Regions from separate parts of the Brevibacillus sp. AG genome, predicted to be linked through region 4. Evidence: riboswitches for the same ligand, from Rfam matches in the RefSeq annotation. Region 4 holds a riboswitch; each other region holds the start of a gene.
What was found. A riboswitch is a leader RNA that binds a small molecule or an ion and turns the genes downstream of it on or off. The one in region 4 is predicted to bind S-adenosylmethionine.
Positions count from the first base shown of each region.

Region 1: linked by a shared signal. The riboswitch ahead of POF51_RS06840 (homoserine dehydrogenase) and the one ahead of metH (methionine synthase) in region 4 are both predicted to bind S-adenosylmethionine.
Region 2: linked by a shared signal. The riboswitch ahead of metK (methionine adenosyltransferase) and the one ahead of metH (methionine synthase) in region 4 are both predicted to bind S-adenosylmethionine.
Region 3: linked by a shared signal. The riboswitch ahead of POF51_RS06255 (aminotransferase class I/II-fold pyridoxal phosphate-dependent enzyme) and the one ahead of metH (methionine synthase) in region 4 are both predicted to bind S-adenosylmethionine.

Region 1 is NZ_JAQMYO010000002.1:386,932-390,056, reverse strand. It holds gene POF51_RS06840 (homoserine dehydrogenase) at 52-1,317, opposite strand; SAM riboswitch class I at 1,404-1,515, opposite strand; SAM riboswitch class I at 1,581-1,687, opposite strand; gene POF51_RS06835 (hypothetical protein) at 1,782-1,916, opposite strand; cobalamin riboswitch at 2,076-2,280, opposite strand; gene POF51_RS06830 (methylated-DNA--[protein]-cysteine S-methyltransferase) at 2,314-2,805, opposite strand; gene POF51_RS06825 (DinB family protein) at 2,813-3,125, opposite strand, start outside.
Region 2 is NZ_JAQMYO010000004.1:409,684-412,808, reverse strand. It holds gene POF51_RS13215 (polysaccharide deacetylase family protein) at 1-19, opposite strand, end outside; gene metK (methionine adenosyltransferase) at 170-1,375, opposite strand; SAM riboswitch class I at 1,509-1,610, opposite strand; gene POF51_RS13205 (S8 family peptidase) at 1,672-3,125, opposite strand, start outside.
Region 3 is NZ_JAQMYO010000002.1:264,887-268,011, forward strand. It holds gene POF51_RS06240 (hypothetical protein) at 1-391, shown strand, start outside; gene POF51_RS06245 (DUF5665 domain-containing protein) at 401-742, opposite strand; gene POF51_RS06250 (pyridoxamine 5'-phosphate oxidase family protein) at 881-1,339, shown strand; SAM riboswitch class I at 1,414-1,533, shown strand; gene POF51_RS06255 (aminotransferase class I/II-fold pyridoxal phosphate-dependent enzyme) at 1,628-2,791, shown strand; gene POF51_RS06260 (trans-sulfuration enzyme family protein) at 2,788-3,125, shown strand, end outside.
Region 4 is NZ_JAQMYO010000010.1:55,541-58,665, forward strand. It holds gene metH (methionine synthase) at 1-1,637, opposite strand, end outside; SAM riboswitch class I at 1,754-1,855, opposite strand; gene POF51_RS24295 (YjcZ family sporulation protein) at 2,069-2,176, shown strand; gene POF51_RS24300 (YcdB/YcdC domain-containing protein) at 2,244-3,125, opposite strand, start outside.

The sequences.
Region 1 (3,125 bases), on a different contig from region 4:
GTGTTTCCAGGTAACTAGAAATACGGCTTTTCTTCTTATTTTTCCTCTTACTTACGCAGACTCGATAATGGGGAAGCAGCGCACTTCTAAGCCAAAATCATTTTTCAATAGGGACTCGTGCTCTTTACTGATTCCTGTCACGATCAGACCTGCACGCAATACGCCCCCCAAGTCGAATTGGACTTTTAGTTTATGCACGTTGACTCCTGCCTGCTGAAGGAAATGCAAGACACGATCTGGCGTAGCAGTATGACATGAGCCCTCTAGATAACACAGGACGCGTTCCTCCGAGTCCACCGTGACTCCTGCTTTGTCAGCCGTTTTTTCTTTCCAAGTAGGATGCGGTGTGAATGGCTGTGTCAATAAATAGGCCAAATCCTCTACGACTGCACTTGCTGTAGGGAGCTCTCCTGCCCCTCTTCCTGTAAACAACAAATCTCCCACGATGTTGCCCGATAGCTGCACAGCATTAAACGCGTCGTGGATTTGCGCCAACGGATGACTCAGCGGAAGCATGGTTGGTTCAACAGATAGGCGAATTCCTTGTTCAGCTTGATAGGCCTGCGCGATGAGCTTGATCCGGTACCCCAGCTCACTCGCAATCCGAATGTGACCCGCTGATAAATCTGAAATCCCTTTACGAACAACATCTGCTAGCGGCAGCGATTCTCCATAAACAAGCTGTGCCAGGATGTACAACTTGTACATAGCGTCAAAGCCTTCTACATCCGAACGAGGGTCTGCTTCCGCATAGCCCAACTCATGCGCTTGCTTGAGCACCTCCTGATAAGAGAGTTGTTCTGCCTCCATCTTCGTCAAAATGAAGTTCGTTGTTCCGTTGAGAATACCGCGAACACCTTGGATATCGTTCGTGCGAAGGAACTGCCGGAGCACGCTCAAGATCGGGATGCCCCCTGCCACACTCGCTTCATAGGCCAGATGAACTTGATGCTGATTTGCCAAATCGACTAGCTCCGTTCCTTTTTTCGCCAGTAGCTCTTTGTTGGCAGTTACTACATGGCAGCCCTTTTCGATCAAAGCACGGACGTAGTCATAGGTAGGTTCTACACCGCCCATGACCTCCACTACGATATCCACATCGCTTCTCAATACATCCTCAAAGTCAGTTGTCAGTAAAGCCGGGTCGACGTGAACCGCCCGCTCTTTTTCCGAGTCACGCACCAAGGCCTTGACGATCTCAATTCGTTTTCCCAGACGAGAAGCCAGCTTCTCCTGTTGCGAACGGATCGTTTTGATTACGCCTCCACCGACTGTTCCCAATCCCAATAATCCCACGCGTACCACTTCTGCACTCATCCTGACCACCCCATACCCCGAATTTTAGATAAAAAGAAAAGCCATCTTCGATAAGAAGAAGGCTTGTTAGCAGCTAATGCTCCCCCTCCTTATCTCCCAGGACGTATATGTCCTGCAGGAATTGGCACCTTGTCACAAAATATACGTGACGGTTGCCGGGCTTCATCGGGCCAGTCCCTCCACCTCTCTGGATAAAGAAAATATGAAATTAAAAAAACCTTCTTCGCTAAGAAGAAGGTTCATCTACTAATAGAGTAACCCGCTTCTTATCTTTCGAGACGAAACGTCTCGCAGGAATTGGCACCTTGTCGCAATATGCAACGGTTGCCGGGCTTCATAGGGCCAGACCCTCCACCTCTCTGGATAAGAACCATTTATGCTGTTGAGCTTTATTCTAAGAAATTCCAAGGCAAGCGTCAACAAAATTCTTTCTTTTCTGATTGTAAGCTGATTTGGCAAGGCTTTCAGTTGGGAGTGAACAGGCTCTCTACCTCTTCCATACTGCAGCAAGTGCAATGAAACACACCCTCCTGGCCTTCCTCAGGTAGCTCTTTTTCCTCGACATATCCGCACCATTGGCAAATGAAAAGTTGAATCATCGCACGCCCTCCTCTTCTTTTATCCTGCCCAAAATAAAAAGAACATTTTCCGCTCGACCGTGACGATCGTTAGAAAATGCCAGAAAAAGAGGGACGCACTTGTCCACGCGCTGTTTTTCGCAAGCCATCTCTAACACCTCCCTATCTCCCGTAGGTCTATCAGTGTTGTCGAAACAGGCAGGTCTCCTGACTATGGGTTCATCGTCTAGCGTCGCCTTCCCCGTCTATTTTGATAGACCAGTGGCTTGTTGGACGCTGACTCCCCTCTTACAGTGGCGGGACCGTGTCGGATTTGCACCGAGCTTCCCTATTATCCTTGTGGCGAATTGTTACGCCCGAAGGAACCTGTTTCCACCTATGAAATTGTCTTTTCTCACTACTCTCCTCAAATTTTACCTTATTCTTCCTTGTTTTGCGAACATTGTTCGTGGGTCAGTAGCCATTCCTTTCGCCACAAGCCACCCGAATAGCCTGTTAGACTCCCGTTTGATCCAATAATTCTATGGCATGGCACAATGATGTTCAGCCGATTTTTTCCGTTGGCATTCCCGACAGCCCTCACCGCATTTTCCTTCCCAATCAACGCGGCTAGCTCCGTATACGTAATCTTGTGCGCATAGGGAATAGTGGTCAATGTGTGCCAGACTGATTTCTGAAAGTCTGTCCCTTTCATCCACAGGGGAACAGAAAAGGACTGTCTCTTGCCGGAAAAATATTCGTCCAGCTGTTGCTGGCAAACGAGGAGAGGCTCGTGGCAATTGTCTTCTTGTTCAAGCAAAATGGGTTCGTCCCGATCTGTGAATAGGATAGAACATACCCCGTCTTCTGTCCCACTGATTTCCAAGACGCCGAGTGGCGATGCATAATCGATTGTCTGTATCCTTTCCATACGAGACCTACCCTAAATACCGCTCTCTCAAAATGGTACTGTGGTGAGCTTCATGTCCTGCAATCACATAAGCCAACGTCCTTGCAGATAGCTTGTTTCCGTTGGCAATTCCTGTACGCAACCACGCTTCTGGAGAGATTCCTCGGACTTGCGCGATGGTCGAAGCACGTACAGCCTTATACTCTTCCAATAAATCAGAGAGGTTTCTTAGCCGAAAACACCCGTGTTCGACAAAAGTATTCTCATCAAAACCGATGAGGGGTGTCTGGTCTCCTCTCGCGATTCTCAGTAAGCGATAGCTCATGATGCGTTCTGTATCG
Region 2 (3,125 bases), on a different contig from region 4:
AGAGCCTTCTGTTCGGCAAAAAAACCCCTCCTCTACTTCCTCACTAGGAGATTCGACACAGTCCTACAAATTCCTGTGCAACAATTGGCCCAATAATTGGATGACTTTGCTCCTAAAATGAAAAAGAGCCCAGTAGCAACACCAGGCTCTTTTTATGTCATTCATGTTATTACAGTTGAGCAGCCTCTTGCTTCAGGATTTCTGCCTTGTCTGTTTGCTCCCAAGGAACATTCAGGTCATTGCGTCCGAAGTGGCCATATGCAGCTGTTTGTTTGTAGATAGGACGACGCAGGTCGAGCTGCTTGATGATACCAGCAGGACGCAGGTCGAAGTGTTTGCGAACCAATTTCACCAGAGCTTCTTCGGAAATCGTACCTGTGCCGAATGTATCTACTGCAATAGAAACTGGTTGTGCTACACCAATTGCGTAAGCAACTTGTACTTCGCATTTGTCTGCGAGGCCAGCAGCCACGATGTTTTTCGCTACATAACGAGCTGCGTAAGCACCGGAACGGTCAACTTTTGTCGGATCTTTACCGGAGAACGCACCACCGCCATGACGAGCATAACCGCCGTAAGTATCTACGATGATTTTGCGGCCAGTCAAGCCAGCATCCCCTTGTGGTCCGCCAATTACGAAACGGCCAGTTGGGTTGATGAAGTATTTGGTATCAGCGTCCAAGAGTTCAGCTGGAACAACTGGTTTGATTACGTGTTCAACCAGATCTTGCTTGATTTGCTCCAGAGTTGTTTCAGGAGCATGTTGGGTAGAAATAACGATTGTATCGATACGAACTGGTTTGTCGCCATCGTACTCAACGGTTACTTGTGTTTTTCCGTCAGGACGGAGGTAAGCAAGTGTTCCGTTTTTACGTACTTCAGTCAGACGACGAGCCAATTGGTGGGACATGCTGATTGGAAGTGGCATCAGCTCAGGTGTTTCATTGCAAGCAAAACCAAACATCAAACCTTGGTCACCAGCACCAATTGCTTCGATCTCAGCGTCAGTCATTTTGCCTTCGCGTGCTTCCAATGCTTGGTCTACACCAAGTGCAATGTCAGCGGACTGCTCGCCAATTGCAGTAATAACACCGCAAGTGTCAGCGTCAAAACCGAATTTCGCACGGTCATAACCGATTTCACGAATGGTTTCACGAACGAGCTTTTGGATATCTACATAAGTGTTTGTAGTGATTTCTCCTGCTACGAGAACCAAACCAGTAGTTACGGAAGTTTCGCAAGCTACGCGAGCGTTTGGATCTTTGGACAGGATCGCATCCAAGATGGAGTCGGAAATTTGGTCACAAATTTTATCCGGATGTCCTTCGGTTACAGATTCGGATGTAAACAGACGACGACCTTTTTGCAAAGCCATGAGAAAATACCTCCTTTGACCTCATACAAATAGTGTGGTAGCCGAGTCAGGATTTTATCTACGTAAACGCAAATAAAAAACCCTTTCCATTTTTTAGGAGGAAAAGGTTTGAGCGTTTTTTGCTTCCTTCATCCTCTTATCGGCCAGAACAGATGTCCGTTCTGCTGGTTAGCACCGCTCTAGATCGGTTGCCGGGCTTCATAGGGCCAGTCCCTCCGCCTGCTCTGGATAAGAGTATCCATTACGGATAATAGAATAATTGTTTTTTTCAGAGATGTCAATAGGAAAAAATTTACTTATATTTGATAGGCCTTAGAAAGTACCACTACTACCTCTGCACGAGTTGCCCTTCCATTCGGTTTAAAGGAAGAACCGTAACCACTGAGCCAATTTCTAGATGTCAAAGCTTCAATGGCAGGAGAAGCCCAATGACTCGTTGGCACATCCTGATAATTCGAGGTACCACGGTTATACATTAAAACATCACGTGCCCGCGCGATCATGACCGCCATCTCTGCACGCGATATCGGCTGATCCGGCTTCATTTCATTCTTCGGGTACCCTTTCAAAATTCCTAATTGATAGGCTACACCTAGGTTGTGATACGCCCAGTGCCGCTTTTTCATATCCCGGAAGGTCGTGTTTCCTGTATAGGTAGTCGCTACCTTGGAACCGGTCGCACGCATCGATTTAAGCAGCATCGTCGCAAACTCTGCACGGGTCACTGCCTGATTCGGCTTGAACGAAGCATCATTGAATCCATTTACAATATCGCGAGAGCTAAGTCTGACGATCTCTGAGCGCGCCCAGTGGTCCGAAATATCTCGATAGCCCGCTATCAATTTCTGCTGCGTCACCGTGAGTCGGTACGAATCATATTTGAACGAAGTACCACTATTGAGACGTACATAGTATTTTCCTGGCTGCAAGCGCAAACCGATAACTTCATTCCCACTATTGGAAAGCTCGGCTACCTCGTTCGTCGAAGCAAGCGCATAGTTCATGTTTCGATCGCTGTAGAGTGCGAAACGAAAGCCACTATCCACAGGAATATACGGCGCTCGGAATGTCACATATGATTCGCTATTGACAGTAAATTGGAACCAGTCGGGATCAGCTGCTGTCGGAATTGTTCCTGACATCACTGTCCCACCGCTTAACGGAGACGCTTTTTGATAGGTATCATTCGGCTCATTGAAATCTTTTTTAACTGGCGTGTACCCCAAATCCAGCTGGTATTCGCCATTGACTGCATTCCGCGAATACTCGCTCACACGGATGTAATATTTACCCGGGGACACCTCTTTACTGACCCGCTCTGTCGGATTGACCCTTGTCCCATTATCGTATAGAGGATCCCAGACTACTGCTTTTTGACCAGGCGCTTGTTTGCCAAGACCCAGCAACAGATCCACTCTCTTGTTGTCAGGGCTTACAGTGACATCTAAATGCCCGTACTCGCGAACATAGTAAGAGAACCAATCCTGATCGCCTTCATCATGAAAATTGCCTGTTACACTGATTTGGTTCCCTACAAGCGGTCTGGCCGTTTCTTGTGTATCGTTCGGTTCATTTCGGTCAGGGTTGATCGTAAATTTACTCGTCAACACGTAGTTAAAAGCGTTGTTGACGCCTCCATTGCGCATTAAGCGGATGTTCATACTTCCTGCCTTGACCGGGACCGTTATCGTATCGCCATTCCCGAAGTACTGTGTAATCGGTTGACGATTCTCAGGGTAAAAGGTAGCAG
Region 3 (3,125 bases), on a different contig from region 4:
GGGGACAGTAAGCGGCTGGAATAAAAAGGACGACACTGAATTGTATGTGATCGCTCCTGACGGGAAGAAAAAAGAGATTAAGCCAAATGACAAAGGCGAGTTTTCGCTGACATTGTCGTACAAGAATCATTCCTTTAGTGCCAAAACAATTCAATTCGCATTGTATGAAGATGATAAGCTGGTTAAGAAAGCTGACGTTGCATTAAGCACAAAAGTCATTGTCGAGCCTGTGAAGCCAACAGATGAGGATAAAGACGATGATGATGACAAAAAGAAAAAAGAAAAAGGGAAGCAGAAAGATAAGCATCCCAACGGCAACGCGTATGGCTATTGGAAAAAGCACGACAAACATCATGATGACGATGATGATCATGACGACGACAGAGACTAGTCTCTATCGTTAAGGCCGCTGCTTGTAAGTCTCGACGTACTCCACCAATTGTCTGATGTAATCCCCCAGAATGGGGATGGAAAGAAATTGCGTCAAGAGGGAGCCGAGGAAAGCCAAAACGATAGCAGTACCAATTGTCAACCCCAGACCCCGGGCAAGACCTGCGAGGAAATTGATCCAGAGCAGCTTGCGCGGGGCTGTGTAATTTTGGATCACATCTGCTAGTCGGATATCTTCCAAGAACATCGCAATTTTATGCATCCGCTCATTTACCTTCCGAACTTCCTGAAGCTCTTCAAGGACTTGATCAATTTGCTGCATGAGGCGGTCTGTAGGCGACAAGCTGTCCATCCCCTTCCATCATTCGGTATCGTTACTTACCAGTCTAGGGAAAAAGACAACCAGAATCAAGGTGGAGAGGAAACGTTTGCCTATCAGCTAGGCGAAGGGTAAAATGAACGTACAAAACGTTTGTTAGGAGGCTTTGAAATGGCTGAAACTGTTTCCCAATCTCTTTCCGAAGATTTATTCAAGCTCTTGCAAAAGGAGCGTTTTGTTACCTTGGGCACAGTAGACCATGAGTCAGGGGCACCATCGCTCAGCTCCTTGTCCTGGACGTATGCTGTCAGCGCCGATACGATTCGTTTTGCCGTGGATAATCGCTCACGTATTTTGGCTAATATTGCGAAGGAACCGCAAGTTGTCTTGCATTTGATCGGTGCCGGCTCGTCTTTCGCCATAAATGGTCGTGCTTCCGTCAAAACAGACCGACTGGAAGGCGTTCCGCTCAAGCTGGCCATGGCAGAAATCAAAATTGAGGCTGTTCGTGATATTATGTTTTACGGTTCCCGTATTTCCGTAGAACCACAATATGAAAAGACGTATGACAAAAACGCGGCAGCGAAGCTGGACAATCAAGTGATGACCGCCTTGAAAGATGCAAATTAACGGGTGGAAATAAATTGTTGACAAGAATCCTGCCGATCCTTTAGTATTAGGGTCAATCAAATTGAATAGCAATCTTCTTATCCAGAGCGGCGGAGGGACTGGCCCGATGATGCCCGGCAACCAATCACCTGTATTTTAACAGGGAGATAATGGTGCTAATTCCTGCAGAGTTATCAAACTCTGAAAGATGAGAAGGATTTGCTTACGGTGACGTAAACAAAGCCTTCTTTCAGAGGAAAGAGGGCTTTTTTGATGCCCTCGTACACTATTGGAGGGAGAGAAACAGACATGAATTTGGAAACGAAATTGATTCAGGCGGGAGTAGGCAGAGATGAAAAAACAGGGGCGGTGAGCTTTCCTGTTTACTATGCTACGGCTTATCGCCATCCGGCCTTGGGCCAGAGCACTGGATACGATTATACACGCACAGCTAATCCTACTCGCACTATTTTGGAGGAGACCATCGCTGAAGCGGAATCAGGAGATGCAGGTTTCGCTTGCGCCTCAGGAATGGCTGCTGTTCATACCGTCATGGGCTTGTTTTCCCAAGGGGATCATCTGATCGTTTCACTCGATCTGTACGGGGGAACCTATCGATTGTTCGAGCAAGTGCTCTCTCGCTATGGTCTGACGTTTTCGTATGTGGATTTGCGTGACATTGGTGCACTCAAAAATACGATTCGCCCTGAGACAAAGGCGATCTTCGTCGAGACACCTACCAATCCGCTCATGCAGATTACCGATATTCGAGCAGTAACGCAATTGGCGAAACAGCATGGTCTCCTTACGATTGTAGACAACACATTCTTAACCCCGTATTGTCAACGCCCATTGGAGCTTGGTGCAGATATCGTTCTACATAGTGCAACCAAGTATTTGGCAGGACATAACGATGTACTGGCTGGACTCATCGTAACAAAAGGGGGAGAGTTGTCGGAAAAAATCCGGTTTTTGCACAATTCAATCGGTGCTGTACTTGGACCACAAGATTGCTGGCTTCTCGTTCGCGGGATGAAAACATTGGCATTGCGGATGGATCGTCATCAATCCAATGCCTTGATTGTAGCGAAAAAGCTGCGTGAGCATCCGGCAGTGGCGGAGGTATTTTATCCAGGTCTGCCAGAGCATCCGGGGCATGAGATACAGGTGCAACAAGCAACTGGGCATAGTGGGATGGTATCGTTCCGCGTACGCGATACAGAACAGGTGGGATTGTTCCTGCAAAATCTGCAAATCGTGTCCTTTGCGGAAAGTCTGGGTGGTGTCGAGTCATTGTGTACGTATCCGGCGACGCAGACTCACGCCGATATCCCGCAAGAAGTCAGAGAACATGTCGGTGTTTGTGATCGATTGTTGCGACTGTCGGTTGGCATCGAGCATCCAGATGATGTCGTAGCCGATTTGTTTCAGGCATTGAATGCTAGTTTGGTCGTAGGGGGGAGTGTACGATGAATTTTGCAACCAAGATCCTCCACGGTTCGACTTGCATTGACCCGTTCACAGGTGCGTCGTCGGTTCCGATTTATCAAGCTTCGACGTTTCATCAGGCTGATATCGATCAGCCAGGTACATTCGATTATGCCAGATCAGGCAATCCGACCAGGCAGGCTTTGGAGGAAGCTATTGCGTCTCTGGAGGGAGGCGCACGCGGTTTCGCGTTCTCATCTGGCATGGCTGCCATTTCCAGCGTATTTATGCTGTTTTCAGCTGGAGACCATGTTGTAGTGGCGGAAGATGTATACGGTGGCACGTTTCGGTTTTTGACCAAGGTATTATCGAGAATGGG
Region 4 (3,125 bases):
GGAGGCAAGCCGAAGGAAACGTTACTGACACCCAGGATCGTCTTGCAAGCAGGCATTACCTGTTTAATCAAACGAATTCCTTCTACGGTTTCCTTGGCAGAGCCGATGTATTGTTCATCCCCTGTCCCTACTGGAAAGACGAGTGGATCGAATATAATATCCTGTGGTTTTATGCCATACTGGTTGACAAGAATGTCGTACGAGCGTTGCGCGACCTCCAGCTTCTTTTCGCGAGTGATAGCCATACCCGCTTCCTCAATCGTTCCAACGACAACGGAGGCACCGAATTTGTGAATAAGCGGAACGACTTCCTCAAATCGCTCCAACCCGTCTTCCAAGTTGATCGAGTTGAGAATGGCCTTCCCTTGCGAATAGCGAAGTCCCAGTTCCATGACCTTGGCATCTGTCGAGTCGATCATGAGGGGCGCTTTTACTTTTTTCACGATGAACTGTAGGAATTTTTCCATATCTTCGTATTCATCACGGTCGGGGTCAGCCAAGCATATATCGATGACATGTGCGCCGCGCTTCACTTGTGCTCGGGCAATATCAGATGCTTCTTCATAATGACCAGCTGCAATCATTTCACGGAATTTTTTGGAACCGATGACATTGGTCCTCTCCCCTACTAGTAGAGGACGATTGTCATCTTCGACGTAAACAACCTCGATCCCGGAGACTGCGCTCAGCGGTTCCACAGCTGCACTGCGCGGCTTGCAGTCTTTCAACGCTTCTGCCATCGCTTGAATATGGTCAGGCGTTGTTCCGCAGCAACCGCCAGCGACGTTTATCCAGCCCTGATCAGCGAATGCCCGCATTTTCGAAGCAAGTCCCTGTGGCGTTTCATGGTAATGACCGTTCTCGTCTGGCAAGCCTGCGTTCGGATAACAGCTAACCGCACATTGGGCAATTCCTGACAGTGTCCGCAGATGATCACGCATGAACTCTGGTCCTGTCGCACAGTTCAGACCAATGGAGACTGGCTGTAAATGCTCCAAGGAGATGTAAAACGCCTCGATGTTTTGGCCCGCCAGCGTTGTGCCCATCGGCTCAATCGTACCTGACAGCATCACCGGGAGCTCCTGTCCAAGCTCTTCAAAAGCTTTGCGAATCCCGATTCCGCCAGCCTTGACGTTTAACGTGTCTTGCGAGGTTTCCAATAGAAGAACATCGGAGCCGCCAAGGATCAGACCTTTTGCCTGACGATAATACGCCTCGACCAGTTCTTCGAAAGTGACACCGCCTGTCAACGCAAGGGTTTTGGTCGTAGGTCCCATTGCACCTGCTACAAAACGCGGCCACTCCTCCGTAGAATAGGCATCCACCGCTTCTCTGGCCAAGCGGGCTGCGGCTATATTGATCTCAAGGTCTTTTTCTGGCACATCGTACTCAGCCAAAACGATGGAAGCAGCACCAAACGTATTTGTCTCGACGATGTCTGCGCCCGCCGCTAAATATTTCTCGTGAATGGAACGGATCACATCTGGTCTGGTCAGGTTCAGGAGTTCATTACAGCCATCATAGGCTTCACCGCCGAAATCATCAGCAGTCAGGTTTGCCTGTTGAAGCATGGTGCCCATTGCACCGTCCAGAATCAGAATTTTCCGGGAAAGTTGTTCGCGAAAAGTTGGTTTCATTGACGTGCCCCTTTTCTACCTTGCATCGGCTTATTCTCCGTAATTGGGTAAATAAAAAAATCCTCTTCTTTGAAAGAAGAGGATTTGTCAGCAGATACGAAAACGCCTGAGACATCCTCTTATCTTTCAAAGCACATAGCTTTGCTGGAATTGGCACCGGATTTTTACCGGTTGCCGAGGCTTCATCAGGCCAGTCCCTCTGCCTCTCTGGATAAGAGTCGTACACTTGTCATTTAGTTGTTTGGCGAAATGTCTTGAATGTTTGCAAGTATCTTAACACCCCCTTTGTCTCCCCGTCAATTGTGAATTGTCTATTTTTTACTGAGCCTCTCCTCATACGCGCCCATTTTTGCCTTAGCTGGGCATCCGCCCAGTCCAATATCCGCATTCGTGTATAGACTGGAGTATAACGGAAAGGAGGGGAAACAAAGATGAGTACATCATTCTGCGGAAACGGATTCTTCGGTGACTGCTTCGCAATCGTGCTCGTGCTGTTTATCCTGTTGGTAATTATTGGGTGTTCATGTGACGACTGTTAGATAAGTGTTTAAAAAAGGCTATCCCAAAAGCCATCAGGAATGGCTGCGGGATAGCCTTTTTTTCTTGTTATTTGGTGATGATCTTGCCTGTCACGGCATCCAGAGTAATAAATTTTAGCGCCAGCTTTTCGTCACTCCACGGCACATACGCCAGCTTTGGTTGAGCTAATTTTTGCCCATCCACATCTCTCATCAAATAGACCAGCTTTAAAGGCATGACGCGTAAATACGCCTCAACAGCCTTGTCTTTCGAGACGATCTCGTCGGATGCTGGAAGCTCCACCAGCTCGTGCGTCTCTCTGTAGTTTTCAAACTTTGTCACTTTGCCAGAAGACGGATCGACTGTTACTGAATAAGCCGCTTTTTGCCCGCGATCCTGTACTGGAATGCCATCCTTGCTCATGAGATATCTGAATTCCCATTCGCCCGATGACACAGGATTCGCTTCGCCTGGCTGTATAACTTGTGCCAATTGCACTTCTTTTACGCCTGGATCGACGTATTTATGCAGAAAGGCGAGTGAAGCCTCTTCTGCTTGCTCTCGTTTGACTGTCACTGCTGTATCGGAACGCGGTGATCCCAGCCCGACGACACTGCCTGTTTCTGCGATGACTTCTACGCCAATATACTTGTCATTTTTATCATTCCAGACGTATTCCTTGTGTCCATCACGGTAACTCTTACTCTCTCTATAGGTCGAGTCATCTACTTGTATACCGAATTCCGCTTGCAGCAGTGCTTTTGCCTCATCCTTGGAGCGAACCTTGACGTATTCCTTTGGAGATTCGATCGGATGTGCTTCCTTCGCATTTAACTGATCATAGGCAAGCCCGTTATCTCCCGTTCCATATACAATCTTGCCATTGGTCGCGTCGATATGCCACTCCGTACCATCTTCACGTCCTCTTTGCATGAAGGAAACAGCTGGCGTGTACTCCAGGATAGGTTG